Regions from separate parts of the Paenibacillus sp. MER 180 genome, predicted to be linked through region 3. Evidence: riboswitches for the same ligand, from Rfam matches in the RefSeq annotation. Region 3 holds a riboswitch; each other region holds the start of a gene.

What was found. A riboswitch is a leader RNA that binds a small molecule or an ion and turns the genes downstream of it on or off. The one in region 3 is predicted to bind cyclic di-AMP.
Region 1: linked by a shared signal. The riboswitch ahead of M3661_RS28270 (resuscitation-promoting factor) and the one ahead of M3661_RS26095 (C40 family peptidase) in region 3 are both predicted to bind cyclic di-AMP.
Region 2: linked by a shared signal. The riboswitch ahead of M3661_RS17810 (TrkH family potassium uptake protein) and the one ahead of M3661_RS26095 (C40 family peptidase) in region 3 are both predicted to bind cyclic di-AMP.

What each region holds. Positions count from the first base shown of each region.
Region 1 covers NZ_JAMAVT010000029.1:42,985-53,697, forward strand. Annotated here, with positions in the region: gene spoVG (septation regulator SpoVG) at 1-262, opposite strand, end outside; gene M3661_RS28230 (RidA family protein) at 400-783, opposite strand; gene purR (pur operon repressor) at 821-1,651, opposite strand; gene ispE (4-(cytidine 5'-diphospho)-2-C-methyl-D-erythritol kinase) at 1,801-2,655, opposite strand; gene M3661_RS28245 (small acid-soluble spore protein (alpha/beta-type sasp)) at 2,823-2,999, opposite strand; gene veg (biofilm formation stimulator Veg) at 3,215-3,490, opposite strand; gene yabG (sporulation peptidase YabG) at 3,649-4,554, opposite strand; gene rsmA (16S rRNA (adenine(1518)-N(6)/adenine(1519)-N(6))-dimethyltransferase RsmA) at 4,627-5,538, opposite strand; gene rnmV (ribonuclease M5) at 5,544-6,110, opposite strand; gene M3661_RS28270 (resuscitation-promoting factor) at 6,277-7,404, opposite strand; cyclic di-AMP (ydaO/yuaA leader) riboswitch at 7,724-7,927, opposite strand; gene M3661_RS28275 (TatD family hydrolase) at 8,121-8,888, opposite strand; gene M3661_RS28280 (HD domain-containing protein) at 8,924-10,207, opposite strand; gene M3661_RS28285 (AbrB/MazE/SpoVT family DNA-binding domain-containing protein) at 10,515-10,713, shown strand, end outside.
Region 2 covers NZ_JAMAVT010000010.1:143,369-154,081, forward strand. Annotated here, with positions in the region: gene M3661_RS17790 (cache domain-containing sensor histidine kinase) at 1-1,573, shown strand, start outside; gene M3661_RS17795 (response regulator transcription factor) at 1,554-2,798, shown strand; gene M3661_RS17800 (ABC transporter substrate-binding protein) at 2,937-4,208, shown strand; gene M3661_RS17805 (CPBP family intramembrane glutamic endopeptidase) at 4,405-6,084, opposite strand; cyclic di-AMP (ydaO/yuaA leader) riboswitch at 6,333-6,491, shown strand; gene M3661_RS17810 (TrkH family potassium uptake protein) at 6,551-7,909, shown strand; gene M3661_RS17815 (potassium channel family protein) at 7,949-8,632, shown strand; gene M3661_RS17820 (hypothetical protein) at 8,725-9,489, opposite strand; gene M3661_RS17825 (LysR family transcriptional regulator) at 9,598-10,503, opposite strand.
Region 3 covers NZ_JAMAVT010000023.1:41,210-51,922, forward strand. Annotated here, with positions in the region: gene M3661_RS26055 (DUF4179 domain-containing protein) at 1-446, opposite strand, end outside; gene M3661_RS26060 (RNA polymerase sigma factor) at 427-1,011, opposite strand; gene M3661_RS26065 (ABC transporter substrate-binding protein) at 1,107-2,471, opposite strand; gene M3661_RS26070 (ABC transporter ATP-binding protein) at 2,852-3,766, shown strand; gene M3661_RS26075 (ABC transporter permease) at 3,836-4,570, shown strand; gene M3661_RS26080 (sensor histidine kinase) at 4,571-5,752, shown strand; gene M3661_RS26085 (response regulator transcription factor) at 5,749-6,354, shown strand; gene M3661_RS26090 (serine protease) at 6,535-7,050, shown strand; gene M3661_RS26095 (C40 family peptidase) at 7,357-7,836, opposite strand; cyclic di-AMP (ydaO/yuaA leader) riboswitch at 7,840-7,981, opposite strand; gene M3661_RS26100 (hypothetical protein) at 8,277-9,098, opposite strand; gene M3661_RS26105 (M1 family metallopeptidase) at 9,103-10,713, opposite strand, start outside.

The sequences.
Region 1 (10,713 bases), on a different contig from region 3:
CCTCTTCCGTAGCAGCGCGTTCGTATTCAGCCAATACAGCAGCTTGAATCTTCTCGCGAGTCGCCGAAGAAATCGGATGAGCAATATCGCGGAATTCGCCATCTGGAGTCCGCTTGCTCGGCATCGCTACAAACATGCCATTGTTGCCGTCGATTACACGAATGTCATGAACGACAAACTCGTTATCGATCGTAATCGATGCGATTGCCTTCATTCTCCCCTCTGTGTTGACGCGGCGGAGTCTTACATCAGTAATTTGCACGTGTGTTCACCACCTTTTTCCATCGAGACTTGGTGTATAATTCCACACGCGCATGAAAAATCCTTCTTAAATTTGCCAATAATCTAACTTTTTTTAAAAATTTATGCCTGTCTTTAACGGATTCGACAAGCTTCGATTTATATCGCTGCGATCAGTTCAATTTCGACAAGTACGTCCTTCGGGAGTCTCGCTACCTCTACACAGGAGCGTGCAGGCTTGTGATTACCGAAGTACGATTCATAGATAGCATTGATTTGAGCAAATTGATTCATGTCCTTGATAAAAACAGTAGCCTTAATTACCTTATCGAAAGAAGTACCTGCTTCTGCAAGCACAGCCCTCAAGTTGGAGAACACTTGGTGTGTCTGCTCCTCAATTCCGCCTTCCACGAGCACACCTTGTGCAGTCAACGGAATTTGACCCGAAGTGAACAAGAGGTTGCCCAGCTTCATTGCTTGTGAGTATGGGCCAATGGCCGCAGGCGCTTGATTCGTTGCAATTGCTTCTAATTCTTGAGACATTTGAATACCCTCCCGAATCAATGTTGTTCTCTATCGCTTATTCCTTATCGAAGTAGTTCCCCGGCTTCACCATAATATGACGAGTCCGTGCATCTACAGTCCCAACGCGAATGAGGGACACATAATCTGTCAACAGCCGTTCTTCGTTCGATACATCCTCCGATTCTACCAATACACCAACACCCGCTACTGTGGCATCGAATTCCTTCAGCAGATCCATCATGCCGTGAATCGTTCCACCAGCACGCATGAAGTCGTCCACGATTAATACGCGTGAGCGCTCCTTCAAGGCACGCCGTGCGAGTGTCATCGTATGGATGCTCTTCTGCGATCCTGATACATAGTTAATGCTAACGGCCGATCCCTCTGTCACAACATGGTCGCGACGTACTAGCACCACTGGCAGGTTCAGATGAGCAGCAGTCGCATAGGCAATTGGAATCCCCTTCGTCTCTACCGTCATCACGACGTCAATATTGCAGCCTGCAAAGGCAGATGCGAACATTCGACCTACATCGTTCATCAAGGCTGGTTGACCTAAAATATCAGTAATATAGAAATATCCCCCAGGAAGCACCCGGTCTGGATGCCCCATTGATGCGCATAAAGACTCAATGACAGGAAGTGCGATATCAGGCGTGCATTTCGGAATAAACTTCACTCCGCCTGCAGCACCAGCCAGCGTCAGTAAATCTCCCGTCCCTTCGCTCTCGAACACCTCTTTAATAATAGCCAAATCCTCGCTAATGGAAGACTTGGCTGCACCGTAACGTTCTGCAAATGTCGTGAGCGGTATGAGCGTATGCGGCTTAGACATCAGATATTGGGTCATCTCAACCAGACGGGCGCTTCGCTTCAATTTTTTCATGATTACTCCTCGCTCAAAACCGAATATTATATTGTAGATATTACATGAATGTACGCTAGTTAGCAAGATGATGGCCGCTTGTCAAGTCAAACATTCCTTGAATTGTAACCATTTCGCCTTCTTGATACACGTTAATCTATTTAAGCCTGTTATCCCAACAAGCGTACCGCGTACACTTCCTTGCAAAAACCGCGCAGTCCATTATAGATCCTTGCGATCTTAGATTCTTTAGACACAAGGCCGAATACCGTCGGACCGCTGCCCGACATCAGCACTCCTTCAGCCCCGAGCCGAAGCATAGCATCCTTCAACTGCTGCACCTCCGGATGGAGCGGCAGCGTGACATCCTCCAGCACATTGCCAAGCGATTCACACACCCCTTGGAAGCTTTGGGCCTGTATCGCTCTGCGCATTTGATCCAGCGATGGATGCTCCGTAATCTGACTCGCTCTAAGGCGCCCATAGACATCAGCCGTCGATACATTAATCGGCGGCTTGGCAAGCACAACCCAGCATTGAGGTGGCTGCTCAATCATCTCAAGTGCCTCTCCGCGGCCGCGAGCTATTGCAGTCCCTCCCGTCACGCAGAACGGGACGTCTGACCCAAGTTCCGCACCAAGCACCTGAAGCTCCTCATCAGGAATCCCTAACTTCCATAATCGATTCAAGCCTCGCAGTGTAGCAGCAGCATCGCTGCTTCCGCCGGCTAGTCCGGCAGCTACTGGTATTTTTTTATCTAAATGAATATATACGCCTTGCTTCACTTCATAACGTTCTTTAATTAGTTTTGCCGCTTGGAACGCCAAGTTCTTCTCATCTAACGGTATGTAACCTGCTTGGCTGGAGATGATAATCGTATCTCGAGGAAGTTCCTCCATCTCGAGACGGTCCGCTAAGTCTACCATCGTCATGACCATTTCGACGTCATGATACCCATCCTCGCGCTTACGCAGCACATCCAACAGCAAATTTATTTTGGCAGGCGCCTTCTCGTACACTTTCACTCGCGTTCACCCTTCTTTATCCTACGGATCGCTTACGTTATTATAACAGACTCTATGGTGCAAGTCATATGTGTACGTATACAGGCAATGAACATGATTTCGTTAATAAAAAAAGCGAACAGAGCGGAATAGATCCGATGCTCGCTGGATAGAAGGTTCATGACTCGTTATTTTTTCGAGGCTGCCTCTTCGGCAAGTTGAATGGCCCGCTTGACCATATCGCCAGCATCCTTCGCACGGATAGCACCCCATCCGTATTTGGACACCGTATCGTAGAAGCCAAGATCTTTAGCCAATTCCACCTTCAGATCTTCAGACATGAAGCTGCGCTTTCTTCGGCTCATCACTGCACCTCCCACGCTTACCTTAAAGTTCATATCATCAGCAAGCACGACATAATCATCGGCCTACCGTTAATGTAAGTAGAAGCCACCTCCATTATACGTTCACTCCTGTTCCGATTTATGGGGGAGCATCTGGGAGAACCATGACCGTACGTGCTCATGTCATTCCTTCAAAACAAACAAAAGGCAGCCCTCACAGGCTGCCGTCATGTCGCTTAACCGCGAACATATTCAATCTTCAACTCGCCGTTATCGGCGCATACGGTCACTTGGACCGATTCTGTTAATATATCTGCATAGCTATAGGATACCCGCTTAAACGCGTTCTGATCCTGGTCCAACTTAACAATAAATACAGAAGGGTAGGTTTCTTCCAACACGCCCGTACGCTCAATCGTTTTCCGACGACCGCCATTGGCGCGGAGCAGAATCTTCTGACCGACATGTGCTTCAAGACAACGACGAATTTCAAACAGCGCGTTTTTCGCCATTACAGCTACCACCTCTTTCCTTGTCCATTATAACCAATTCAAGAGGTGTTGTCAAATAAACAAATAATTATAACAATAACACCGTTTTAGTGTCAATGTGTTTTTTTGCCCAAATTTATTAAAATGGTTCTTTTTTCTGTATTTTATACATAGGCCGCTTATATTACGGTTGGTGTAACGTTCAATGTCGATAAATCCTTCAACTTCGGCATGCCCACGCGATAACTTCCCTTTGTCTCAATGCCTCCCACCCCGTCAATGCCACTGACCATATGAGGCGCAATATCCCCAATCTGTACGGTATCACGAATTGAGGTATATGAGGCCTTAACCGCTACGTAAGCTGGATCAAGGGCATGAATCATAATTCGGCCCGGTGAACTTGCAAAGTTGGCTCCTGCTTGCAGAAGCGCCTCGAAGTGAGATTGGCATGCCCCGGCAATTACAGTCAATAAATCAAGATGGCGCTCATACTGCCTTGCCGTCTGTACTGCATTAACGAAGTTCTGGGAGTTCTTATAATTCTGCAAATTTAACAGATCACGGTACCTGCCGTTCTTCAATACACCATCATGTCCAGTAATGACGATTATATTCGGCTTCACTCGCGGCAGCAGCCGATACAACGTATCTGCCATATTGCGTTCATTCACATAATGGCCTTCTGCCGGCACGTTGAGCTGATTATATATCGCCATGCTTTTCTGTAAATACCCGGGATCCCCATCCAGATGGAGTACCGTTCCCGGCATATCAAAGGTTGAAATGGAATTCGGCATCTCTGCAAATGGAAGCTCCGTCCGCCTGCGCTCATGCAGCTGCCTACGCTGCTGTTCAAGCACCTCGACAGACTCCAACATCTTGATATGAGCCTGTTCCGTGCGGCGCGCAATCGTTGCCTTCGGTACACTAACTAAATCTTCAACATGGGAATCCGCCAGTAAGCGGTAATCCGTCCCCTTAATAATCGCCGTCTGTCGGAAGATCTCCTCCACACGGAATGTAATATCGCCACCGTACGACTTGCGTACGACCAAATCTCCTTGCTTCACTGGTTCGTTCATAGGATCAATCACCTCTCCGACTATCCTATGGGCAAACGCATAAATTGGTGATGCCTAAGCCTTAAAATTATGTTATTCCGCTTGATCCTCTTCTTCTGCACGTGCAATGGCTTGACCGATCGCGTCGGACAGAGCAGCGAACTCCTCAATCGAGAGTGTTTCCCCTCGGCGATTCGGTTCAATTTGTGCTAAAGCGAGCGCTTCTGTCAGCCTGTCTGTCCCGCATTTGCCGGCATAGCGAGCCTTCAGGTTATTCCAAATCGTCTTGCGACGCTGAGCGAACGAAGCCTGTACAACATCGAATAACAACGACTCATCCTTCACCTGCACAGGTGGAGTCTGTCTCACACGTAGACGGATTACTGCAGACTCTACATTTGGCTGCGGGATGAACACCGTATGCGGTACGGTGCATACAAGCTCCGGCTCTGCAAAATATTGAACAGCCACACTTAAGCTGCCGTAATCCTTGCCTCCCGGCTTCGCTGCCATTCGCTCTGCAACTTCCTTCTGAATCATGACGACGATGTTCTTGAGCGGCAGACGCTCCTCCAGAAGCTTCATCATAATCGGTGTCGTCACATAATACGGCAAGTTGGCAACAACACTTACCCGCTCGACATCTTGGAACTGTTCGCGGAACAATTCATGCAAATCCACCTTCAATACATCCCCATGTACAACATGGACATGCTCATAGGGCTCCAGCACTTCCCCTAATATCGGAAGCAAGCGCTGGTCGATCTCGACTGCTGTTACACGACGAGCGCGCTTAGCGAGCTGCTCCGTAAGCGCACCAATCCCAGGCCCAATCTCCAGGGCACCTGTCACATCATCCAGCTCTGCAGCATCCACAATACGGCGCAAAATGTTCATATCAATTAGAAAGTTCTGTCCTAAGCTTTTCTTAAATGAAAACCCATGCTTGCGTATAATGTCTTTCGTGCGATTCGGTGTTGCAATATCTATTCTCGTCTGCGTCATTCCATCTATTCTCCTTCTGCACATTGTTCCTGCTCGAATTGGTTCAGCTTCCGCAAGGCGTTCTCAAATTCCTCTCGTCCGATCTGGAACACACCGCAGCGCTTGAGCATCTGCTTCGCGTTGCAGTATCCAATGCCCAATATTTCACCTAACTGCCGTCTGCGTTCTGCAGAGCCTGCATGCGTCGTTAATCCCGCTTCGACGAGATCCGTCCACGTCAGCTCTGATGTCATGCTTGGCATCTCGGAGCGAACCTGCTCTAAGGCACGGCGAATCGCTTCTGGCTTTGCATTCTCCACACCAAGATCCCCTTTGGCTATCGCCTCATGTCTAGGCAGGAAAGCGTGTTTGCACCCAGGTACACGTTCTGCTATCGTCTTCCGAATTTTCTCCCCCGCATGATCTGGGTCCGTGAAAATAATAACCCCTCGGCGCTCTTGGGCCAATGCGATGCGTTTTATCGTTGTATCATTAATCGCCGATCCACCTGTCTCAATTGTATCCGCCTCAACGGCACGGTGAATGGCAACGGTATCATCTTTGCCTTCTACAACTATCACTTCGCGTATCAATATGCTTGCTCCTCTCACCACAAGGCTGCTTCCTAATTCCGCATCCTTCTCTTGCTCTCCATTCATAAATAAACAACAAAAGAAGAGGGTGTCCCCTCTTCTTAGCATGACATAAATCATTATTCATTACTATATCCTAATTACACATGGCTGCATACCTTGTGCGTTAGTTCGATTCCGGCTTGACTGGGCCAACCACGTATACGGTGTACCCCTTCTTGCGTCCGAATTTGCTGACCGCCTTCTTGCTGTCGAAGTATACATCGATAATTTTCCCCTTGACCGCGCCACCTGTATCTTCAGCACGTCTGAATCCAATCCCTTCGATATATACCCACCAGCCGAGCGGAATGACCTTCGGATCAACCGCGATAGTACGACCTTCTGATACTATTGCGCCAGATGCCGTCTTCGCACCAGCCGATCCCTCAGATTCCGTATACGCCGTCAGTTGAACGTTCTTCAGCACTTTTTTATAGTTAAAATCTTTGTCGCCACTGGAAACATTGTCAGAATCGTCTTCCTGCGCGTTCACTGACAGAACAGCAACTTCCGGTTCCTTCTTCGTTCCATAGGCTATCACTTGATTCACTTGTTTTGTATGAACGGATTTGTCGACCATCTGCGAATATACGAGCTTACCATCCTCGTACGTTTTCTGTACTTTCTGGACAACCAAGCCTTCTTTTCCATCTTGAACCGTCTTGGTCTTCCCCTTAAGGAGAGTAGCATCTGCCTGCTTCACCACTTGATAAGGAACCTTCACTTTACGCTCTTCCATCTTCTTGCTGACACGGACGATTCGAATATCCATGTTCTTCGAAATAGAGGCACGCTTAGAAGGGAATACCTTATCTTCAGGGTTCACTTGGATTTGCAGCGAACTCAGTGCATCATGCACCGACTTCTTCGTTGTAAATTGTGTTTCTTTCTTCCCATCCGCTGTAATTTGGATAGGCAAAGCGCGTTCAATAATAACTCGATCTCCATCAGCAATTTCTGCATCAAGCGGCTTCGATACTGCATCGTATGCCCCAAGCGCTATCGCATGCTCATCCAAAACATTGCGAAGCGTATCTAGGCGAGTTTCGACTGAACGCTCTTGTCCATCAACGAGCACAGCCACTGTCTTCTTCGTTACATTATACCAAGTCAAGACTGCTATTAATGTGATCACGATTGCTACAGCTGCAATAACGGTGATAACACGCACATTTTCATGCTTCCATCGCAATGCGAGTGACATGCTGGATGATCGGGGTTCATGGGTTTCGTTGTTCACGATCTGTCCCATTTCTCGGTCCTCCTTACATAGTCCCGCCGTCGAGTGCTCTGCATGATTCCATCTGACGCGACTATTTCAAGAATGTTTACGAGAGACTTCACTTGCCATAAACGAGCATGTAATCGTTCAAGACAATGCTGAAATCTCCGTACCAACGTTTCAGTATTGGCTGCTCCCACCTCCTATTTCTTACACCCTATGACGTCTTTATTCTCATTATTCAAAAAAAGAATGTTTGAGAGTAAACAAAAGAAGCCCTTCGTAAGAGGAGACTCTTTCGCGGCTTCCGTAATAGAAACCCAAACGTCAACAGTGTATAGGACGCGAGGAACCCTCTCTCGGTACGCTGACGAGGTTAGCTGTCGGGTTCGGGCTTGAGAGTCGCCCTATCGGAACCAACCGGCTCATGGCTCGGTCGTCCCTAATTCACCCCAAGGAATTAATCCGTGTGAATGAACATGTACTCATGTCATGTCGTTCACACTCTGGTTCCCCCGCTCTCCACTTCATGGAGATTAAGCGATACTGAATTAGTTGGAACAATATTGAATTGTGTAATAACATCTGTGAGAAATCATATCGTGTTTGCAATCTTCTTGTAAAGACAGTAGCAATTCCGTTTTTCGCGAAAAATGGTTAAAAAAATGTAACTTAATCCGTTTTTCATAATGAAATCCACTTATTTTATGGCCGATGTCTTTTTTTCACTTGTTTTTGGCCCGTTTTCACGTGATGTCAAAACATGTCATTGCATTTTGAGTCGTCATTCTGCAAAATTCTTCAAATTCCATACCTTTCAGCTCTGCTGCAACCTCTGCAACAAGACGTACATATGCAGACTCATTGCGCTTGCCTCGGAACGGATGAGGAGTTAAATAGGGGGAATCTGTCTCCACAAGCAATCGATCATTCGGAACCTTAACAAGTACTTCTTTCGGCTGTTTTGCATTTTTAAACGTAACGGGTCCTCCAAATGAAAGGTAGAAGCCCATATCCAGACACATCTTCGCTGTTTCCCAACTGCCTGAGAAGGAATGCATGATGCCCCCTACTTCGTGAGCCTTCTCCTCGCGTAAGATGCGGACTACATCTTCGTGCGCTTCACGATTATGAATAATGATTGGCATCTTCAATTCTCGCGCCAACCCAATTTGCTCGCGGAATACACGGTGCTGAACATCCTTCGGAGACGTATCCCAGTGATAGTCCAGTCCGATCTCGCCAATCGCCACAACCTTCTCATGTTCCGTAAGCTTGGCGATCCAGTCTATATCCTCCGGCTTCATCGTTATCGCATCTACCGGATGCCAGCCTACAGCTGCATAGATGAAATCATATTTCTCCGCCAACGCCATCGTTGTCGGGATCGTCTCTCGATTGAACCCGATGTTAACCATACGGGTCACCCCTTGTTCAACGGCCCGTGCGATAACCTGATCGCGATCCTCGTCAAAATTGCTGCTGTCTAAATGCGTATGAGTATCAAATAACACGTTTATGCGCTCCTTTTTCTTTCTTGCAAATCGATCTAGTAATTGCGGCGTATAAACATACGCTTTGTATCTTCCATAAGGTGATTCGAGACTTCCAGAAGCTTGTCCATTGGGAAATATATATAGTGTTTTCCACGACGAATACCGCTAATGGAACGTACAATATCCGATTTCTTGGACAGCTCCACAATTTGCTGATCCCGCCCCCACAGCATAATATGCTGCTGTGAACGGGCATCTCCCTTTCGATATACGTCATAAGGCTTGTCGAAGGGGGAATCGAACATAAGTTCATAGTTCGGATCAAGCCCAATCTGTGACCACTCTGCCCGCAATCGTTCCTGTAAATCTTCATCCATCTGTTCGACTTCAATATATTTATATAGTTTACGCTCCATGAATCGTTGGCACAAGTCAACGAGACGTCCATCCTTCTCCCTTGTCCACTGCATGAATGCGGTCTGCACAAATGCCTCATCCATTTGGACATATTGTTCCGTCGTAATCGTTCCTTCAAATAAAGCATCTAGAGGAGAGAGGAAATATTGAAAAGTATATCCACCCAAATATAATTCTTTGGCTCTTTTGAAAATTAGGCGCAGCAACATCTCCGAGCTTCGGGTTACAGGATGGAAGTAGACTTGCCAGTACATCTCATATCGAGCTAGCAAGTAATGCTCTACTGCGTGCATGCCGCTCTCTTTGACTACGATCCGATCCTTAAGCGGGCGCAGCACCCTTAGAATACGATCGATATCGAATGTACCGTAATTAACACCGGTAAAGTATGCATCCCGCAATAAATAGTCCATACGATCCGCATCAAGGGAGCCGGATACCAAATTCACGACAATCGGCCGCTCATATGTCTTGCGAATCACTGATGCCACCTTGGTTGGGAGCTGTGGATCTACTTGTCTCAGCACGCGATTGATATCGGTATCTTCTATTATAATGCGGTATGTCCAATCTTCATGAAACATATCGAAGGCCTCTTCAATGGAATGAGAGAATGGTCCATGGCCCACATCATGAAGCAGTGCAGCACATAAGGCGACCAGCCTCTCTTCTTGCGGCCAGTCCTCGTATTGGTTTCGTTCAAATTGGGAAATAATTCGCCGAGTAATCTCGTATACGCCCAGAGAATGAGAAAAGCGGCTATGCTCTGCCCCGTGGAATGTTAAATAGGAGGTTCCTAATTGACGAATGCGGCGGAGCCGCTGGAATTCCCTTGTGTTAATCAAATCCCAAATTGTTCGATCTTGAACATGCACATAATTGTGAACCGGATCCTTGAACACTTTTTCCTCTAATAACATTGAAAATCACTCCTTTCGATTCGAACCTTTTCGACATAGTCTGCCTTATTGTCGAAAAGATTTGGTTTATTCTTGTTTCTGTTTATTTTTGCATAAAAAATACCATACGAGTGTAAAAGTGTACGCTACGTCGTTAAAAACAGCTTAATATAAGCTAAAAAAAACCTAAAATCCATAAATTAGCACGCCAAGTATACATTTTTTAGGTTGACTAATTTGGGAATGGTTGGTACGATAAGAATCAGCCAAAAAGAATTTTGTCGAAATATGACATTTCATGCTAAAGCAAAGAGGAGAGCGTTGAACTATGATGAAGTCCACTGGTATCGTCCGTAAAGTAGATGAACTAGGTCGTGTCGTCATTCCGATCGAGCTTCGCCGCACCCTTGGTATCGGTGAAAAGGATGCGCTAGAAATTTACGTTGACGGAGAGCGCATCATGCTTAAGAAATATGAACCAGCATGCATCTTCTGCGGCAATGCAGAGAACGTTACATACTTTAAAG
Region 2 (10,713 bases), on a different contig from region 3:
CAAATACGGTCAGAACAGTGTTAATCAGCTGCAGTATCAGCTGGATACGGAATTAAATCAGATGAGCATGATTGCGGGTTATATTTATTCATATTTGCTTAATCCATATAAGAGCGTCATCAATGCGGAGATTCCGAAGACGTATTCGCAAGTGCAGGATAAGAACAACATGGAAGATTTCTTGAAAGCGCTTAAAAGACTGCATGATCGCGGGATATTCATTATTACGAAATCTGGCTATTATTACGGGGACAGCATCTTGAATGTGGATGTTCTGGTTGAACAGCCATGGTGGAAGCGGATACCTGCCGATCATGCAGGAGAGTATTGGGCAGGATTCTACCCTCCACTGCATTATCGCGATGAGAAGGATACACCGGATCAGAAGCTGCTTGGCTTGGTTGTGCCGATCCGCAATCAGGCAGGGCCTTTGCAGGACAGCAAAATCCTTATTGAAATGAAGGCAGATAAGCTGATCGAACTGTTCCGTATGTTCGAACAGGATACGAAGTCGATTGTGACGGTGCAAAGTGCAAGTGGTCAGACGATCTATCACTCGCCGGGCAATTATACTGCGCAAGAAAATGATATCGTGTGGAAGCAGAACTTGAAAATAAATGATTGGACAATAGAAGCTAGACTTCCCTATGAATATTTTAATCAGCCATCAAGTGTTATCAAGTCTTATACCTTACTTGGTTTAGGCTTGTCAGGCTTTCTCGCTCTTCTGCTTGCTTACTTGTTCTCCACTCGTGTAACGGGCAGGATTAAGCGAATCAAGGAATCGATGAACTCCGCAGGAGCTGGTCGCTGGAAGACCCGAATCCAAGTTCAGGATGAGGATGAGCTGGGGACGCTTGCGAATAGCTTCAATAAGATGATCGGACAGATCGAAGAGCTTGTGAAGGAAATAGCGGCTAAGGAGCAGCTCAAGAAGGAAGCTGAATTGCGAGCATTTCATTATCAGATCAATCCCCATTTATTGTTCAATACATTGAACTCCATACAGTGGAAGGCTAGGCTGCAGGGCAATGATGATATAAGGAAAATGATCGCACACTTAACAATCGTGTTAGAAGCCAACTTAGACGTGACGCGTGAACTGGTTCCGATATCAAAAGAGCTGGAGCTTATTGATCATTTTCTGCAAATCCAGCAGGTTCGTTATGAAGGTGAATTTATATATGAGTCTGAAATTGCTCCAAGTGCGCTGGCAGCAGTCATCCCGCGTATGAGCTTGCAGCCGCTGTTTGAGAATATCTTTTTCTACGCCTTCGAGGATGGGTATGGCACAATAACACTCCGCCTAGTAGATACTGGGTCAGAGCTGCATTTAACCTTATCGGACAATGGCAAAGGGATGAGCGAAGAGCGTCGAGTCTCTCTGCTGCAAGCTCCGAAAGACCACAATCAGAGACATGGTCTCGGGATGTACAATGTGGATCAGAAGTTCAAGCTGCACTTTGGTTCCGAATATGGATTAAGCATAGAATCCCAGTTAGGAAGCGGTACAACGATTGCGATACGCTGGCCCAAAAAGGAGGAAGAATCCAATGACAGACAACCCTATTAAAGTGCTGATCGCGGATGATGAGAGCATTGTTCGCAGAGGCTTGATGGCAACGGTAAATTGGAGCAGATTCAACATGGTAGTCGTAGCCGATGCCCCAAATGGTCAGAAGGCATGGGAAGCATTCCTTCTCCATGAGCCGGAGGTTGTCATTACGGATATCGTGATGCCGGAGATGGATGGAATCGAACTCGCCAAGCGAGTGAAGGAAAAGTCGCCGCATACTCGGGTCTTGCTGCTGAGCTGTCATCGAGATTTCGAATATGCACAAAAGGGAATGATGCTTGGGGCTTCCGGCTATTTGTTGAAAACGGCTTTCGAAGATGAGGAACTGGATTATTATCTTCAAAAGTTCGGGGAGGAGCTGGCTGGGAGTTCGGAGCCTCCTCCAGCGGTTCGCACTGCAAATTCTAACGAAGAGGATGCACAGTGGAATGCGGCGTTCTATGCCTGGTTATGCGGCTTCCGCAACAACTTCCAAGGCGAGCTGAAGCTGCGCTGGGAGACGCAATGGTATTGGTTGAATGAACCTCATGAGATTATATTGGTTAAAATATTCGACAGTTCCGAGCAATCGCTCCCTGCCGCTATCAAATCATCCAACCGTGGAGGGGAGTACTGGAAGTATCTTGGCGATAAGCTGCTGCAAGAAACGGAAGGCCCGTGCGCCTATATTCCCTGCGGTGTAGATCGATGTTTTTATTTCTATCGTCCTACAGCTCGCCTGAAGGTGGAACGGCTGTTGAAAGAGAGCAAAGCATCTTGTCCGCAGCTGCATTGGAGCAGTCGTGGCCCGTTAAAGGGCATGGACGGCTGGCTGGAGGCGGTTCAGGAGCTGCACCGAGCGGCGGAGTTGGAGCGCAAATTTGAGCTGCGAGTCAATTCATGGCCGGAAACGGTGATGCGATCGGTGCTCTTGGTAGCAGAGAATGTGAGTGAGCCTTGGTCCGTCAGTGATGTAGCACATCGAGTTGGATTGAGTCGAAGTCATTTCAGTACTTTATTTAAGAAGGTAACCGGAGAGAATTTTGTCTCCTTCTTATACCGTATGCGGCTTAAGACAGCGCAGGATTTGCTTCTGAATACAACGATGACGCTGCAGGATATCGCAGAACGGATCGGCATGGTGGATGGAAAATATGTTAGCAAATGGTTCAAACGCTGCTGTGGAATGACACCGAGTCAATACCGAAGCGGACAAAAGGGAGAACATTTTGCTCAAAAATGACGAAGGGCGTACGATATTACGCCCTTTCACCGAACAAAATCACCCCATATTCGGAACAATTCGCCGTTTTGAAAACGCTTTATTGTCTTTAAAGTGAAGGTATGTTTGAGATGCAACCATTTGGGGGGAATGAGCAAGATGAAGAGAACGTCAAGATTGGTTATTCTGTTAACGGTCTTTGCACTTATGCTTGCTGGCTGTGGCGGAGGATCTGGAGAACAAGGTTCCTCCTCCGGGGAAGACAAGGGGAAACAAACCGTTTTGCGTTTTGCAACATGGGATACTGGAGAGAAGCTGAAGGTTCAAGAAAATATCGCGAAGGCGTTCGAAAAATCCCATACAGGCGTCAAAGTACAAATTGAACCTTATGCAGACGGCTTCGATCAGAAGCTGGCGGCATCGTTCGGTGCGAGCAACCCGCCTGATGTGATGTTGATGTGGGATTTCCCAACATACCATTCGAACTTGGAGCCGCTGGATGCCTTTACGGAGAAAGATGCAAGCCTGAAATTAGACGATATATACGATGGCTTGTTCAATTATGTGAAGGTAGATGGCAAGACCTATGGTATGCCTGCGGGCTTCACGACACGGGCTATGTATTACAACAAGAAAGTGTTCGACGCAATGGGAGTCCCATATCCGAAAGATGGCTGGACGTGGGATGACTTCAAGGATATTGCAACGAAGCTGACAGATAAATCGAAGAAGCAGTATGGATTCGGTGTCCGTGCTGAGAACGACCCGTATGACCTGCAAGGATTCATCTGGAGTAATGGGGGCAGCTTCATCAGCGAAGACGGCAAGACGATTGAAGGCATTATGAACGGGCCGGATACGGTAGCGGCTGTTCAAATGTTCGGGAATATGGTGAAGGACGGATACGGAGTCCTCGTAGGAGGAAAAACGCAGCTTGGCGGTAACGACATCTTCAAAGCTGGTAAAATCGGAATGTGGGAGAGCGGTGTATGGCCGCTAGACGGGTTTAAGGAAGCGAAGGTTGATTTCGGTACTGTTGAAATGCCAGCGTTCCCTGGCAAGCCTGTGAAAGGCGTAATTTCGGTAAGTGCAGTATCGATTGCGAAGCAATCGAAGCAGAAGGATCTGGCATGGGAGTTCGTGAAGTTCTTTATTTCGGAAGAAGCCGTCAAGATGAAGAGCGATGCTGACCTGCCGATTCGTAAGAGCGTCGTGCAAGAAATGAAGCTGGATACATCTGAGCTGTACGCACCGTTCTATCGCATGCTGGAGCGTTCCGACAACACGCCAGCCTTCTTGCTTAACAGCAACTGGAACCAGATGAACCGCCACCTGTCTACTGCGGTTGATTCAGTCATGCTGGGTGAAGATGCACAGAAAGCGCTAGATACGGCAGTGAAGGAAGCGAAAAAATTTATTGAGAAGAAATAAGTAATAATGAGAAATAAACGGGGCCGTTCCTTCGATGAGGCGCATTACGTACATGCGTCCTTCGATATGAACGGCCCTTGGCTTTTCAAAATGATAAGGTATGGAGATATGCTTATGTACTCGTTCTATTTCTGTACGAACAAATGGATTAAACTGCATTCAACGGTGTTGATGTTTATGTCCATGTCGTGATCGCTCAAGCGTGATCTTGGTTGCGATGAATCTTCGCGAGCGCATATACAATCCCAATTGGAGAAAGGAGGTACACAAGACCGATTAGGAAACCGACTATTGTTCCATCAAGCATGAATGACAGGGACATTAAGAAGTTGTCGAGCATAAGGTGAGCGAACATGGCCGTCCACCAGCCATGCTTCAGCATAATGAACAGGAATAACATGCCGATAAACAGGAGCTCTACCGGCCGAGAGTAGTACGGATAGATTGGATAGGTGACATGTCCGAACGCCCATACAAGGGTAGGGATAATCCCGGCTAACCATGGGTTGCGGAACAATCGGTTCAGCAGTCCAACCCCGAACAAACGATATATCCCTTCCTCCGAAATAGCTGCAACCCAAGCTAAAAGAGGGAACAGTGATGTAATTCGCAGGTTGAGCGGTGATTGTGAGGCATCGGTCGATGACCACGCATGAAACCCTGATTCCAAAATGAAAAATATAACTGTTTGCATGCCGAGCAATACGCCTGTGTACGCGATTCCGATCCATAATGCTTGTATGAGCTTGCCGCCAAATGCGCGGTCACTCCATGTAGGCAGTACATCTCTGTACGCAGACAACTCCCATGCTCGCTTTCCCGCATGGAGAGAGAAGTAGAGGATAACGCCTTGAATTACTGTAATTGCGCCTTGAATGGCAAAGGATAGCCCCATATTCACCCCGTCCACAGGGGTACGGAGTTCCAGAGCGAAGAGACCCGGAAGCGCGTTCCATAGATGCAGCAGAGAAATTCCGCATGAGACGGTAGTAAGGGCGAACAATGTCTTCGATCCGAACTTCAGGCCATGGCGGTAGACGATGCAAGCGATCAGTGAACATGTACTTAGTAGGATCGTCATCCACATATAGCCGATATTGTAAATGGACGATGCAGTCTTCGTTTGATGCAGTTCTTCAGCTAGATAGCTGTTCGGGATAACCCAGTAGGGCTTCAGCATGACAATGCGATCTTGGGAGAAGACGGCCTTCACGTTCAATGCGGCTTCACCAAGTCGTGCTTCAGGCACGTTATACTCTACCGTGTCTAGCTCCGCCGATGATGCGATTAGTTTTAATTGGGCAGGATTCCATCCCATGTGCTTCAAGAGTGTATCAGCAAGCTTCTTGCGGTTCACTGAATCCAAGGCAGTCTCCGCATCTTCTGCTGACGCCATATCCACATGATTTCCCGTAACCCCGTTTATGTCGGAGGGGATAGGAGGCTTTTCCTCCCATTCGAATCCAATAATACGACCGCTTGTCATGTGAACGTCAATGCGCATGACACCGGATTTTCCAGCCCGATTCATATTCAATAATACCTGAAAAGTATCATAGGGACTGGATGGTTCCCATTTCTGAAATGAAGCGGTCAGCTTCTCCTTGCTCATGTAGCCGGAAACCGTTGATTGACTGCGATAAATGACGGTTGGAGCAGTATCTTCTTCAGGTGTAATTGAAATATGGAACTGTTTTAAGTCCTGTACAAATGTGAGTGCCTTTTGCGCTGCTTTCTCTTTGGTTAAGAGGGATTGGCTGGCTGCTGATTCCATCATGGCTTCTGTCTGCTGAAAGGGAATGAATACCTGAACAATGAGGAATAATAGAAATCCGGCCACAGAAGAAAGAAGAAGCGGCTTGGATACATAGGACATGTTGGAACCTCCATTCCATCACACATTTAGCGTATGGTTGCTTATTTGTTCATTTTATCCACTTCAACTTTGTAAAGTCCAGCAGAGAAAATGAAGAAACACCTAGCGAAAATGAGTGTTTTGAATACAATTGAAGAAAATGGGGGATTGTAAGCGCTATTTCTTCAAGTTTTTCGTCTTATTCTGGTTAATTTGTTCATTCCTTGACTTTGTATGCTGCAGGGGAAACGTATATAATCTCGTTATGAATTGCATACAAGCCGAGTTTCGTGAATGAACGAAAGCGGGGGACCCGATAAATGGGGTGAATATCGCAGTTGTGGATGCATAGAATCCACTTGCGATTAGGGCAGCCTGAACGTGCCCGAATCCGACAGCTAACCTCGTAGGCATGTACGTCAGGATACCAGCGATAGCATTGGATTTCCAGTGCTTTTTTTCGTGGGGAAAAAAAGAGGTGACTCCCGTGGAGGGAACAAAAAAGGCCATTCGATTCAATCTGACACCACCGCGAATTCTGGTTGTAGGGTTTGCAGCAATTGTATTATTGGGCGCATTTCTACTCATGCTTCCGATATCAAATGCGGATGGGATTCCGCTGCCATTCCTCGATGCATTGTTCACGTCAACGTCAGCAACTTGTGTGACGGGGCTCATTGTGGTGGATACGGGCACTCATTTTACCGTATTCGGGCAGGTGGTCATCATGCTGCTTATCCAAATTGGCGGGCTTGGATTCATGACAATGGCAACGCTGTTTGCATTAGCACTGAAGAAGAAGATATCGCTGAAGGAAAGGCTTATATTGCAAGAAGCGCTTAATCAGGGCAGCATGGAAGGCATCGTGCGCCTTATCCGTAAAGTGATCTTGTTTGCGGTATGTATCGAGGGGACGGCAGCTGTACTGTTCTCCGTGCGATGGGCATTTGATCTTCCGCTAGGCAAGGCCATTTATTTCGGTATCTTCCATGCTGTTTCTTTTTTCAATAACGCAGGCTTTGATTTATTCGGCTCTGTCAGTGGGCCGTTTTCGAGCTTAACCAGCTATGTCGGAGACCCTATTATTAACCTGGTATCGATGCTGCTTATTATCCTCGGCGGAATTGGATTTATCGTCTTGTCCGATTTGGTGGAATATAAGCGTACTCGCAAGTTGTCTCTGCATACGAAGATCGTGTTAACGATGACGGGATTGCTCATTGTAATCGGAACGGTCGTTATATTTATATTTGAATTTACCAATGCACGCACGTTAGGCAGTTTGAATGGTTGGGAGAAGTTCTGGGCATCCATGTTCCAATCTGTCAGCCCGCGTACCGCTGGAGCGAATACGATTGACATCGGAGCCATGCGCCAAGCCTCGCAATTTTTTATGGTTCTTTTGATGTTCATCGGGGCATCACCAGGATCCACTGGTGGTGGTATTAAGACGACGACGTTCGCCATTCTCATTGGAGCTGTATTTGCCATGATTCGCGGGAAAGAAGATATCGTCATTTACCGGTACCGACTCGCCAAGGATCGTATCTTCAAAGCAGTTACGCTAACGTTGCTGTCATTGTTCTTGGTCATTATCGTATCGATGATATTGTCGACAACAGAAGATCATAGCTTCCTGATGATATTATTTGATACAACATCGGCCTTCGGAACGGTAGGGTTATCAATGGGATTGACGGCGGATTTATCAGATATCGGAAAAGTGCTGCTGAGCCTGACGATGTTTGCAGGCCGTCTTGGTCCATTAACGTTGGCTTATGCGTTAGGCCCGAAAAATGAGCGGGAATTATACCGACACCCAGAAGGAAAAATAACGATAGGATAAGCAAGTTAGATTGTAACGGACGAAGGAGTATACAGGGATATGGAGTTGCAGCAGTTTGCAGTGATCGGGATGGGACGTTTCGGTTCGAGTCTCGCGAAGGAGCTAGTCAAGCTTGGACATCAGGTGCTAGGCATTGATAAAGATGAGGAAGTAATTGGGGATGTTATGGGTTTCGTAACCCATGCAGTTGTAGCGGACGCATCAGATGAAGAGGTGCTGCGCTCACTCGGCATACGTAACTTCGATTGCGCAATCGTAGCCATTGGTGACGATATTCAGACGAGCATTCTGGTCAGTATTCAGATGAAGGAACTTGGCGTGAAGAAGGTTGTCGCCAAAGCACTTTCTGAATTGCATGGACGTGTTCTGGAGCGGATTGGTGTGGATAGGGTTATTTACCCGGAGCGGGATATGGGCATTCGCGTAGCTCATCAACTTGTATCACCGAACTTGCTGGATTACATTGAATTGTCCAAGGAATATACCATTGCAGAGCTGAGCGTGCCTGGCTGCATGCAAGGAATGGCGCTCAAGGATGTGAATCCAAGAGCTAAGTTCGGGTGCAGCATCGTGGCGCTGAATAAGCCGAAAGGCATAATTATTGCACCATCAGCCGAAGATGTGCTTGATGAGAAAGATATTATGGTAATGATTGGTACGAATACGCAAATCGAAGATTTTGAAGAAGCTTTTATGTTGAAAGGGAACGATAAAAAATCGTAAAGAATTCCTTGCCGTAGAAAGTCATAAATAAGCCTGCAGTTGTCGCTTGTATAGAGAAGCGAGCTGCAGGCTTATTGCTTATGTAAATGGCTCTACATGACTACAATTTTGAAAACGATATAAGTCAGGAAGAAGTAGGCACCCATGCTTGCTGTGATGAATAGAAAGCGATTCGGACGTGCTACTTCAGTCTGTTCCATTGCTTCGGTCGTGACCAGAATAACGGATACGAACCAAGTGAAAGCTGCTACTGCAACAGATAAAGAACTGAATCCAATGATCGCGAGAAGGAATGCGAGCACAAATCCTAAGCCAAAAGGCATTTGCATAGCAGCCAATTGGACAAATGTCGTCTTCAAGTCAAGCGGCTTGCTGCCCTTCCAGCGGCTAATGAACCAAATACTAATAAAGAGTGCGGCCAATCCAATAATCTGATAGATAAACAATTGAATGAAAAAGCTAAATGGCGGGGTCAGTGAACTTGAACCGCCTAATATGCTAAGTGGACTCATTAGTGAAGCGAACAAGCTTCTAAAGAGTGTGTAGCCGAACAAGGCAAACCCCAGTGCGGAGACTAACGCGGCAATGACCGCATACACCCAATCGGAGACAGTAAGATTGCGAGCACTTGCCGGATTCTTCAGCAGTTGAAGGATATTCTTGCTGTCAATTGACTTGGCCCATTCAGGCACTGTGCTGCCTGGTGTCTTGTGAGACGCTGTCTCAGCAGTGGCGGATACTTGCTGTACAGATGCCTCTGCTGCGGAACCAGCATGCTGCGGTGGGACAGACCCTGTACTGCATTGATGGGATTCATTGTCGTTGATTGGCTTGCCACAACGATTACATACAACCATGGTTTCCATTTCCTCCTTATTCTCCCCTAGTTGAGAATGTTTTTTGTCTAAGCTTACTTTATTCGACAGCAAACGAGTGTAATCCTTCTTTTTCCTTTCTATCCATGACTATTTCCCTAGCTGTGATAATGATGCTGCTTCCATAATTTCCTCAATAAACTGCGTAGCAACAGGACTCAGCAGTGCTTGCTCCCCATATACAATGGAAGTTACACGTTCGGTTTGCTTCAATTCCTTCAGGGGAACGGCAATCAGATCATTATCCTTGAGCCATTCCAACCGAAGATAGGAGCGTGGCAGCAAAGCAGCTGCATGACAGGTCGTGAGCAAGCGAACTATCGCTTCGAAGGAATCGATCTCCATGCGAATATCAGGCATGATGCGATATCGGCGGAATAGATCATCGATGAGCTTGCGATACCAGGTTCCCTTAGAGAAGAGAAGCATAGGCAGACCGTCCAAGCGGGACATCGTCCAATTGCGGATGCTGGCAAGTGGATGACGGCGTGGCAGCACCAGCTGAAGATGATCCGCGAACAATGGAATGCACATCAGTCCAGGCTCACGAATCGCATCGGCGACGATGCCAAGATCAATGGATTGTTCGCGGACAAGCGAGATGATTTCATGCGTCTTGCCAGTCACAGCCTTGAGTCTTGCGTCAGGATGCTTCTCGACGAAGGAGGAGATGAACAGCGGCAGTGTCGTCTGCAGTGTGGTTAAGCTGGCCCCAATGGTGATGGACGATTGACCTTCCGCCTTGAAGGACGCAATGGACTTCAAGAAACCGAGCTGGCGATTGCGAATATCGATTGCAAATTCGTACGTGAGCTGGCCAACGCGAGTTAGCTCCAGCCGCTTGCCATTCCGGATAAACAGCTCTACACCCAGTTCTTCCTCAAGCTTCGCTACTTGCCTGGATAGAGCCGGCTGAGAGATATTCAACCGCTTTGCTGCTTGATTCAAGCTCGTCAGTTCCACAACCGCTGCGAATGATTCTAACAAATCGAGCATATTTCATAGCCTCCTACGATATGAATGATGAGCTAAGCGTAAAAATGAATGGCTTCTTATGCGTTTTAGTTATAAAAGATATAAAAACATTGCAATTCCATTATAAGGGGATTCGGAGTAACATGGTAGTGTCACAAGTTGTTCACATAACTACAGAAGAGCGGTTTGCAGGAAGAACCGCGAATGTTGTCGAAAGCGGTAACAACCGCG
Region 3 (10,713 bases):
CCTGATAGGCTCGATCGTTCAATACCAACTGCCACTCGTACTCCGTCATAGGCTGCTACCGGAATCGAAAGTGTCAAACCATGATGGGTTAGGCTCTGCTCAGATGAGGTGACAAGTCCTTTTTCGTCGGCCGCCTGCAGACCTAAATCTCCCGCAAAACGAAAAAGACTGCTCACGCCCGGCACATGTCTCATTGACTCGGCTACCGTGGGAGACAGAAAGGAGCCCCCTATTAATAAGACGAATGCTGCGGCTGCTGCAGCAATCGATGTGACAATGGAACGAACTGCTGTACTACGACGTGTTGTACGTGAGGCATCAACAAATAGAGACCCAGTGTCCAATCGGCTCATAATTTGCCCCGTAAAATCAGGATTTGTCGGCGTCTGGCGAATCCATGCCTCTAATTGTTCACTATCTACACCGTTACGATGGCTTGATGACATGCTTATGAAGACCTCCTTCCTCTGTGAATGGATTGGCTTGATAGCGAAGCAGCTTTTTCCGCAAACGTTCATATTTTTTGCGAATTGTCGATGGCTTTAAATCCATAATCTCGCTAATTTCATCGAAGCTATATTCTTCCACGGCCCTTAACAACAAAATATGCCGCTCTTCTGCAGAAAGCTTGTCCAGCAATTGATAAACCAGATCTCCATACGGAAGTTCTTGATCATTGATTTGATCTCGTTTCAGCAGGGACAGTATTTTTCGGAGCCTGCTTCTACGGTTCAAAATATCCAAGCAATGATTGTAGGCGATCTTATATATCCAGGCTGAAAAAGATACCTGAGGCTCGAAAAGGTGTATACGTTGAAAGCCTTTAATAAATATGTCCTGAACAGCGTCCTCGGCTTCTTCCTTGCTGCCCAACAAATAGTAGCAATATAAATAAATTTGTTTCTGAAATCGATGGATGATAAAGGTGTACGCTTCTTTATCTCCGCACTTGACTTGAGCAATGGCATGTTCTAAAGTCCCAACAGTTTGATATTCTGAGCTGGATGGCATAGCCGTATGGATCCTCCTTTCATACAGCCCGGCTTAATAACACCTTTTTATTGTATAACTTCACTTTCGGGTGATAAGAGCACTTTTTCAGTACATTATTTTTCGGCTTTTTTGCTTTTTGCTTTCTGCAGTGCTTCTTGTCCCTTCACTTCCAACACGGCTATCGCTTCCTCGACGGTCTGCTTATCATCAATAATCGCTTGCAGTTCCTCTGATAAGACAGGTTGGAATAATTGATTGAACTCTTTAGAAGCGGCTGTACTGCCTAGAGATTCCTCAAAAGAAGGCGTTGTTTTGGGCGTAAGCAGATAGAAAGGTTCTGTGCTTTTGCCTTCAATATCTTTGAGCACACCAGGGCGTGCAGGCAATTTTCCATTTGCCGTCCGTGAAGCGGCCGAAGCCATGTCCGCGCTATTTACGAACTTGACGAACTCCCAGGCCGCCTGCTTATTTGGTGAGTCTTCGGATACCGCATAAATTTCCGAGACATGTACATTTGCCGATTCATCTGGGGAGGAAGGGTCAACAGGCATTGTGACGATATCCCATTCGAACGATTTCGATGCACTGTCGAAGAGAGCTCGTGCTTTCAATTCTTTTGTAAGCCAAGGCCCATTGATTGTCATCGTAGCCTGACCTCTATAAAAGGCTTCGGCCTTCTCCTCGCTATTTTGATTTGAAGCCTGCAGGTAGATAAATTTATCGCGTACGGCATTTGTTACGAGTTTGATTGCTTCTTTCCAACCGTCTGAGTTGATAAGCAGTCTGTCTGCCTTTGCATCGAGTAATCGTAACCCGGAGGAAGACGCGATCTCCTGTAACATCTGCTCCACACCGTAGTCCTGATATAATCCAACTATTTTCTTTTCGCCAGTGCCCGTGTTGGTGAATCTTCTCGACAGTTCAAACAATTGCTTCCAGGTCATCTTGTTCGTCGGCATATCAATATGATGCTGCTTGAACAAATCGCGGTTGAAATATAGGACATCCGCATAAAAAGACGGAGCTAATCCGTATAACTTGCCATCTCCTTTCCCTCTAATCATTTCGATAAGTCCGGGAGAAATTGCGTCGATATCGAATTTGTCCTTCGCAATCATAGTTTCGATGTCGTACAGCCGTCCCTGCCGCGCATAATCTTCGAACAAATTCTCGTTTAGCAGCAGCACATCAGGTTTGTATGTCTCAATTAATTTTTTCAATTCTGCATGATCGTCCCAAGCGCCATTTTGCTCGCGATTTGCGAGCACGTTATTCATGCTAATGACATCGAATTCGATTTTTGGGTTCTTCATCTTGAAGAGATTCCCGTAATCGTTATAGAACGACGGTTCATCATGGTACATGACTTTGATTTTTCCACTTTCCAAGTTCTCATTTTGTTGTTGTTCCCCGTAACAACCGCTAAGCAAAGGAATGATCAGTATCAGTGCAATTCCTAGCTTCCACATCTTTTTCATGCTATCTCTCCTTTTCTGCCTATACAACGGACAGACATGCCGTTTTGTGACGGGGCTGCAAAAATTATGGCACAGGATAAATGGTTGCTTTAAAAAGTGGCCTTGAAGAAAATGAGGCTCGCAGCAATTCGAATACTGCCACCTCATTTCTGACATTTGTCATATGTAGTTGGTGACATCGTACACTAACTGGCTCAAGCGTGCCTGCCGTACAATACAAACATAAGCGATACGGCAACGGACAACCGAGATTGAGCAGCGCAGCATCGTTCAGCTTATCTCGAAAGATTGAACTAATTAGCCGAAAGCTGTACATAACACAATGATCGCATCACAGAACCACATACGATTCCTAATTTAATGACGAAGGATGATTATAGATGACATACGCAATCGAATGTACGAACCTAGTCAAGCAATTCGGCAACTTCCACGCCGTGAACCATATCGATCTTCGCTTCGAGCGCGGACAGATCAGCGCGCTGCTCGGCCCGAACGGTGCGGGTAAGACAACGACGATTTCCATGATCCTTGGGTTGCAAAAGCCGACATCAGGCGAGATTAAGGTGCTTGGCCAGCCCGCAGGCACAAGGGAACTGCGGCACAGAGTAGGGGCGCTCATGCAGGATGTGAAAGCTCCTGATGGCTTGAATGTTGCAGAGGTATTGAATCTGTTCCGCAGCTACTATCGCAACCCACTCCCACTGTCCAGACTGCTTGACCTATCAGGTCTGCACGGAGAAGCGAAGCGGCGCGCAACATCGTTATCCGGTGGACAACGGCGCAGATTGGCCTTCGCGCAGAGCTTAGCTGGCAATCCAGAGCTTGTCCTGCTTGATGAGCCGACGGTCGGCATGGATGTGGAAGCGCGTGGTCGCTTCTGGGATACGGTTCGCGCTCTGTCGAACGATGGACGGACGGTTGTGCTTACGACACATGACTTGGAGGAAGCAGATGCAGTGGCGGATTATATCGCGATCATTGCGGCAGGTACGGTAGCGGCCAGTGGAACCTCACAGGAGCTCAAGTCACAAACGGCGCTGCGGACGGTGTCCTTCCGTCTTCAAGTCGAACAGCAGGACGAAGCGCTGATGCAGCTTCCGGGAGTCGTAAAGGTCGAACGTGCATCAGGTCGGATTCGTCTTCACGTCCGCAGTACAGACGAAGTGTTGTCCGTACTCTTGCAATCTGGTTGGGGAGTCAGCGATATTGATATCCAATCCGCTAGGCTTGAGGATGCTTTCCGATCAATAACAAAATCTCATGAAGCTGCACGTACTCAAGCAAGCGTATAGTTGAGGACTGAAAATAAAAGATAGAGGCAGAGAGTGCCTTAAATCATCATATATAGGGGGAATTGATCGATGTTACAAGCACAAATCAAAGCAGAAAGTTTACGAATTATGCGCAGTCCATTCTTCTTGTTGTTCTCACTTGTCATGCCAATCGCTTTCTATTTCTTATTCGCTAGTTTAAATGGCGCATCGAAGTCTATTGAATCGACCACCTATGGCGCCTTCTCACTTATGTCGATGACAGCATTCAGCTTGATCGGCACAGCAATGAGTCAGTTCGGTATTCGCCTTGCTTACGAGCGTCGTGATGGATGGACACGTCTGCTTCGCCTGACACCACTATCTCCGTCGGTATGGATTGGCGCTAAGATCGTATCGCATATGTTGGTTCATTTGCTTGTCATTCTCATCATTTTCCCTGCAGCCTACTTTGCCTATCACATTGAGCTGACGGCTGTACAATGGGTGACATGCGGATTGTGGCTGTGGCTTGGAAGCATTCCATTCCTGGCGATCGGCTCTATTTTAGGAACGATGAAGAGTGCGGATGCCTCCATTGCGGTCGCGAACATTTTGCTCATGGGATTTGCCATCATGGGAGGCTTGTGGATGCCGCTGAAGACATTGCCAAGCTGGATGCAAGTTATTGGAGAATGGCTGCCATCCTACCGCTATGCACATGGTGCATGGAATATGCTCGCTGGGGGAAGTCCTGCCCTGCTGGATTGGGTAATTCTTCTGGGCTGTGGCATGATCTTCATGGTAATATCGAGTTATATCTTTAACAGACGGGAAGCGATGTAAGTGAACGTAGTCAAGAAGAGATTATTTCCCGAAAAAGAGGGAGCGGAGCCTTACATCTCCCTCGTCAACTTATGCGTGCCTATCTTTTTCCTGCTGCGTGAGACTCCGACCAAGTTATTGGTGGGGTTCACGCTGCTTCTGTTTCTAGTGATCGCATTTTGGATGCAGTATCGGCACGAGAAGCAGGCATTGCTGTGGTTGGCTGCTCAGGCTGTAATTATTCTCGTATTCATCCTTTTCTATCACCCTATGTATGCTTATATGGTGTTCATGATCGCCCAGATGATAAGCAGGCAGAAGACCTCAATTATTTTAGGAACAGCTGCCGTCATGGCGGTAGGTATCTTAATCGGATTGTCTCAACGCTTGGATACGGTAGCCGTATGGTCTTCCCTACATACCCTGCTGCTTCCTCCATTATTCGGTGTGCTCGTCATGCCATTTATCATGCGTGCCGCTGGGCAATACAAGCAGATGGCGGAACGATTGCAGGCAGCGACCTCACAGCTCGAGCGGATGGCCCAGCAGGAAGAGCGCCAGCGAATTGCACGCGAATTGCATGATACACTTGGACACACGTTGTCCTTGATCACGCTTAAGAGTGAAGTGACAGAGAAGCTTATTACACGGAATCCAGAGCGGGCCATCGCTGAAGCAAGGGAGATTCAAGAAACATCGCGTGCGGCGTTGAAGCAGATGCGCCAACTCGTAACTGAAATGAAGATCGTCAAGCTTGCAGAGGAATATGAGCATGGAAGGCAGCTATGCGCTGCCGCAGGAATTGAGCTGGAATTTCAGGAACGCAGCGAGGGAATTAGCCCTTCAGCAGCAGCCCCAAGCATTGTGGACCGATTGCCATTATCAGCATTGCAGGAGACGATTCTCGCCATGTGCTTCCGGGAGACCTTAACGAATGTCGTCAGGCACAGCCGGGCGAAGCATTGCTCGGTTCGGGTTGAGGTGGAAGAGGCAAGGGTTCGATTGGAGATTGCAGATGATGGCATCGGAATTGATGAGCACCAGCTTAAGCAATCAAGTGGGACAGGCATGGCCGGACTGAAACAGCGGCTTCAGCTTGTGGACGGGACGCTTGCTATAGAGTCTGGTGCCCACAAGGGAACGGCATTATCGTTAGTCATTCCGCGTGTAATCCGCGATGGGAAGGGGAAAGGTACATCATGATTCGAGTGATATTAGGAGAGGACCAACAGATGCTGCGAAGTGCACTCGCCACCTTGTTGTCGCTTGAGGATGATATCGAAGTGATTGGACAGGCCGAGAATGGCAGTGTAGCGCTGTCGCTTATAGAGGAACTTCAGCCGGATATCGCGGTATTGGATATTGAGATGCCGCTTATGACGGGGCTGGATGTCGCGGATGCAGTCAAGAAGAAGGGGCTGGACTGTCGGATTATTATGCTGACGACCTTTGCTCGCTCAGGCTATCTCCAGCGTGCAATGGCATCCAGTGTAGGCGGTTATTTACTCAAGGACAGCCCAAGCGACGAATTGTCGGATGCCATTCGCCAGGTATATGCAGGCAAGCGGGTGATGAGTCCCGAATTAACGTTGGCTGCGTGGGAAGACCCTTGTCCGTTATCCCCGAGGGAGAAGGAAGTGCTGTTGCATGCTGAGAACGGACTGTCCATGCAGGATATTAGCGCCAAATTGTTCTTATCCTATGGAACGGTGCGCAACTATATGTCGGATGCGATTAGCAAAGTAGGAGCGGGTACGCGCATTGAGGCGATTCGAACTGCCAGGGAGAAGGGCTGGCTGGATTAAGAACTGCTGCTGGAATATATGCAGAAGATACTTGATAGAGAATTGTCGGCTCAATTAGCATCCAGAAAATAAATGGGTAAGTGCTTCATTCTCTCTAAGTGAATATTTAGCTTATTTTCAGTTTCATTTCAGGAATTACGAACATACTATAGCCATCCCTTACATAAGGAGGTGGAACCTATGAAACGCAATTCAACCGTAGCAGCGTGGACGTGCCTAATGCTTCTCTTGATGGCTTCACCTGCAGCAGCGCAAAGCAGAACTGCGCTAGATGCTGCTGCAGATAAGAGCAGGGAGCAAGCTGCTGTACGAGTGGTCACTTCATCTCAGGCTGTAGTACAGCCGAATCAGCAGAGCACGGAGACAGATAAGCAATTAGAACAAGTACAGGCACAAATGAAGGAGCTTCGTGCAGAAATGAAACAGCTGCGCGAGAAGAAGCTTCAATTGCTCGCTAAGAAACATGGAATTTCGACAGAAGGCAAGAGCAACAAGCAAATTCACCAGGAATTACGCGAGAAATTAGGCATAAAAGGACGACTGTTCCACGAGAAACATCATAATAATGGGAAGCATGTCGAGGATCGTCAGACTCAGCTTCAGCACGAGGAAGAAAAGCATCGAGCGGAGGCGGATGGGCTCACACCAGAAGAGATTAAGGCGAAATTCCAAGAATCGAATGGGTCAGTCAAGTAAATCAGAAGCGTCTATGCGAAAATAGTGAATATCCAGACAAGATATCGGGACATGCGCACAAGCGCATGTCCTTGTGTCGTTAATGGCGATGAGAATGGTTGAAACCGAAAAAGAAATATTTCGTAAAGATAGATAAAAGCACGAATCGTTGACATGCAGAGATGCATAGGATAAAGAAGTTGGATTTGCGCGGATAATGAGGGTAACATGAAACAACCCGACGAAAAGGCGCGTAGCGCTTCTCATCGGGTTATGTAGTCGTTCATATCATTATTAAGAGTGCAGTAAACAATCAAACTATTGATATTATTGATTTTCAGTAGCGATAGAAGAAAAATCATTCTCGTTCATTACACGACGAGCACCTACATAGCGCTTCTCGTAGTAGTCCATGCTAAGGCTGTCGATGCGTGTACCCTTGCTTGTCGAAGCGTGTGCGAATTTGTTGTCGCCTACGTAAATGCCGACATGCGATACACCGTTGCCGCCGCTTGTGTCAAAGAAGACCAGGTCTCCTGGACGAAGCTCGTCTTTGCTAACTTTCTCACCAGAGTCAAATTGCGACGAAGATGTGCGAGGAAGATCAATTTCGAACTTGTTGAACACGTACTTCGTAAATCCGGAGCAGTCAAAGCCTTTCGTTGTTGTACCACCATACTTGTACGAAATGCCAAGCAAACCTTCAATCGTGTTGTCCATTTTGGATGCTGCGAATGTGCTGCCTGCACTGAACGAAGTAAACAGAACGCTCAGTCCGAGCACCGCTGTAACTAGCTTCTTCTTCAAAGGGAAAGCTCCTTCCGTGCCTGCGAGGTTAGCTGGAGGGTTCGGTTGAAGGACCCCTATGATCCCTGTGTTACAAGATCAATTCACCCGTAAAAACTGGTTCCCCCGCTTTCCGGTCCGCCCGGAAACTCGGCATTCTGGTTTTGGGATTATGTATTGCTGCGTGCGATAGTAACAATTTTGCAAGAGTTAGTGCCGCTTTCATGACAAAGTTGTAATAAATCTAGATTTATTGTAACAGACGGAAATTCCTTTGACAAATATTTTTTGTCCTTGACACGAAAAAAACTTGTCAGATCAGCGTTTTTTTCGCCGATAGACAAGTTTTTTAATTCATTTTGTTAGGTTACGCTGCTTCAATATCATCGTAACCCTTTGTAACTTTGTAACTTTGTAACTTTTTAACTCTGTAACTAAATTGCGTTCGATCAGAACCCCCATTATTTCATCTGTTGCTCTGCTTCCTGCCAGACAGCGTGGCGTGCAGACAATCCCCACATTTTAAGTATAGTCATAATGGCAGGCAATGCCTGTTGAATAATGAGTGCGGTAATTCCGGTGAACACGGCCGCCGCCGTTGTGGACAATATGCCTACGCCAATAGTGATACCAATAAAGAGAAGTGACAATCCTAGAATGGGAAGCAAGCGACGAGTTCCGGCTGTCACAGATCGAATTAACGGTGTTTCTGAGGCAGCGCCGAAGTTAAGGAATAAGAACAATTGATGAACAAGCCAGCCGCCAATGAACCAAGCGATTACAAACGGTGCCACTGCCACGAGTAAGGAAGACAGAGAAGCCGATGTGGACAGGGCATGGGCCGCATAAGGAACGAACCATATAGCGGGTGCGATAATGAGCAGTGTCTCGAGTAGATAGAGGACAAGCATTGGCTTCCAAGCGAGCTTGATCCCTTGGAAGAAGGCAAGCCCCTGCTGCTTGGGCCGTGACATAGCATGGAATACACCCGCGTGAATGAAGGGGGTAAGCAGCATATGGACGGCAACGAATCCGAGGATAGCCCATAAGTAAGGGAAATAGTCATTCGTCTTCATTAGATAGAACTGGCTTTCGGTCAGAAAGAGCTGCCTGCTCATCTCGGTAGGTGCTGGATCTGGGTAACGGCGCAGGATAGGTGTTACCACTCCATCGACGAAGCGATAGAGGAAGAACCCCCATAACAGTTGGTACAAGAATAGAATGACCCATATATAGATGTGCTCTTTGCACCAATTCCAGCCTGAACGCACATAAGCCTTCACACTATCACCACCCCAAAATGTTCGTAACAGCTTCGATTACCTTGATGACGGATAAATTAACTCGTGTACGGACAGGTTCATCGACATGAGCACGCATATAATTATTGATGTGCTTGTTCTCAACGACAATCGAATATAGAGGATCAACCATGACCCAGCTGAGCGGCGCTTTATGGGTGACGGTATATTGGATGCGGTCTCCCTCTCCATTCCATCCCTTGCGAGTCGTCGTGCCATCCGAGAATCCGAATACGATCGGAATGGATGGATAATTGGCACCGAGCTTGCGGATATAGACAGTCGCTTCATATTGGGTAGACCCATTCGATTCAATCGTACGTGAATCAATGTTCTCCACGGCGAAGTCTGCCATCATGCCGTTGTACACATATTGTTGGAAGAAATCATTCCACTTGCGGTTAGTTACCTGCTCAACAACTCGCTGAAAGTCTGATGTAGTTGGGTACTTGAAACGGTACTTCTGCGTATAAGTTCTCATAATGCGGCTCATCATTTTTTCCCCGACCTGCTTCTCGATTGCAAGCAGCACCAGCTTGGCACGCATGTACACATTTTCCGCATAATGATTTTGATTTTTGTAGCGCCATGCATTCAGCTTCAGTGGAGCTGGATCTGTGATGTAGCTGGCTTGTATTGCGTTATTTGGAAGTACTCCGAATTCTTGCTCCATCAGCTTGTCTTCTGCATAGGAAGTGAACCCTTCATCGAGCCATGCTTCCTCGAATTCGTTTGAGGCGAGAAGTCCATAAAAGTATTGATGTCCAATCTCATGAACGACGGTACGTTCCAAATCGTAACCTGGACTCTCATCTTCTGCACCGAATGCTGTAATCAAGGTCGGGTATTCCATTCCTCCAGCTCCGTTGCCCAATTTAGGAGGCACGATAATGGACAAGGTAGAGTACGGGTATTTGCCGTACCATTCGCTGAACTTGGACAGCGCCGTCTTCGCAGCGTAGAAATAACGCTCCTTCAAATCTTTATGCTTCGGGTCTAAATATAACTTGATACGAACCCCTGGTACTTGGCTAGAAGAGAACGGCTCTTCAAAATAGACAAAGTTTGGAGATGCGGCCCACGCAAAATCATGAACATCATCCGCATAGAATTGATAAAATTTCTTTCTGTCTGCTATCGTAGGGGTTTTCGTTGGAAAGCCTGTAGCGCCTACGATGTAATTGTCGGGTACTTGAATGCGTACACTGTAAATGCCGTAATTGGAGTAAAATTCGGAATTACCGTGATATTGGTGCAGATCCCAGCCTTCTGATGCCCGGCCGCGTACCCCTGCCTTTTCATAGGCAGCAATCTTAGGGAACCATTGGCCAGCCATCACGAAATTATCGGCGTATCCCATACGTGCAAATATTTTCGGCAGTTTTACTTCAAAATCCATGCGAAGTGTGACTTTCTCTTGACTTCGTACTGGCTTGGTAAGACGCAGCTTCAGAAGCGTCTCATCCTTCGCGTTTCCGTCATCTGGCTGAATGTACTGTACCCGGTTCATTAGGGACATACCGTCAACCGTGGATAACGATTTTAGCGTCATGCTGCCATATCCATCCGCAGGGAACTTGTCTTCCCGCAATTTTCC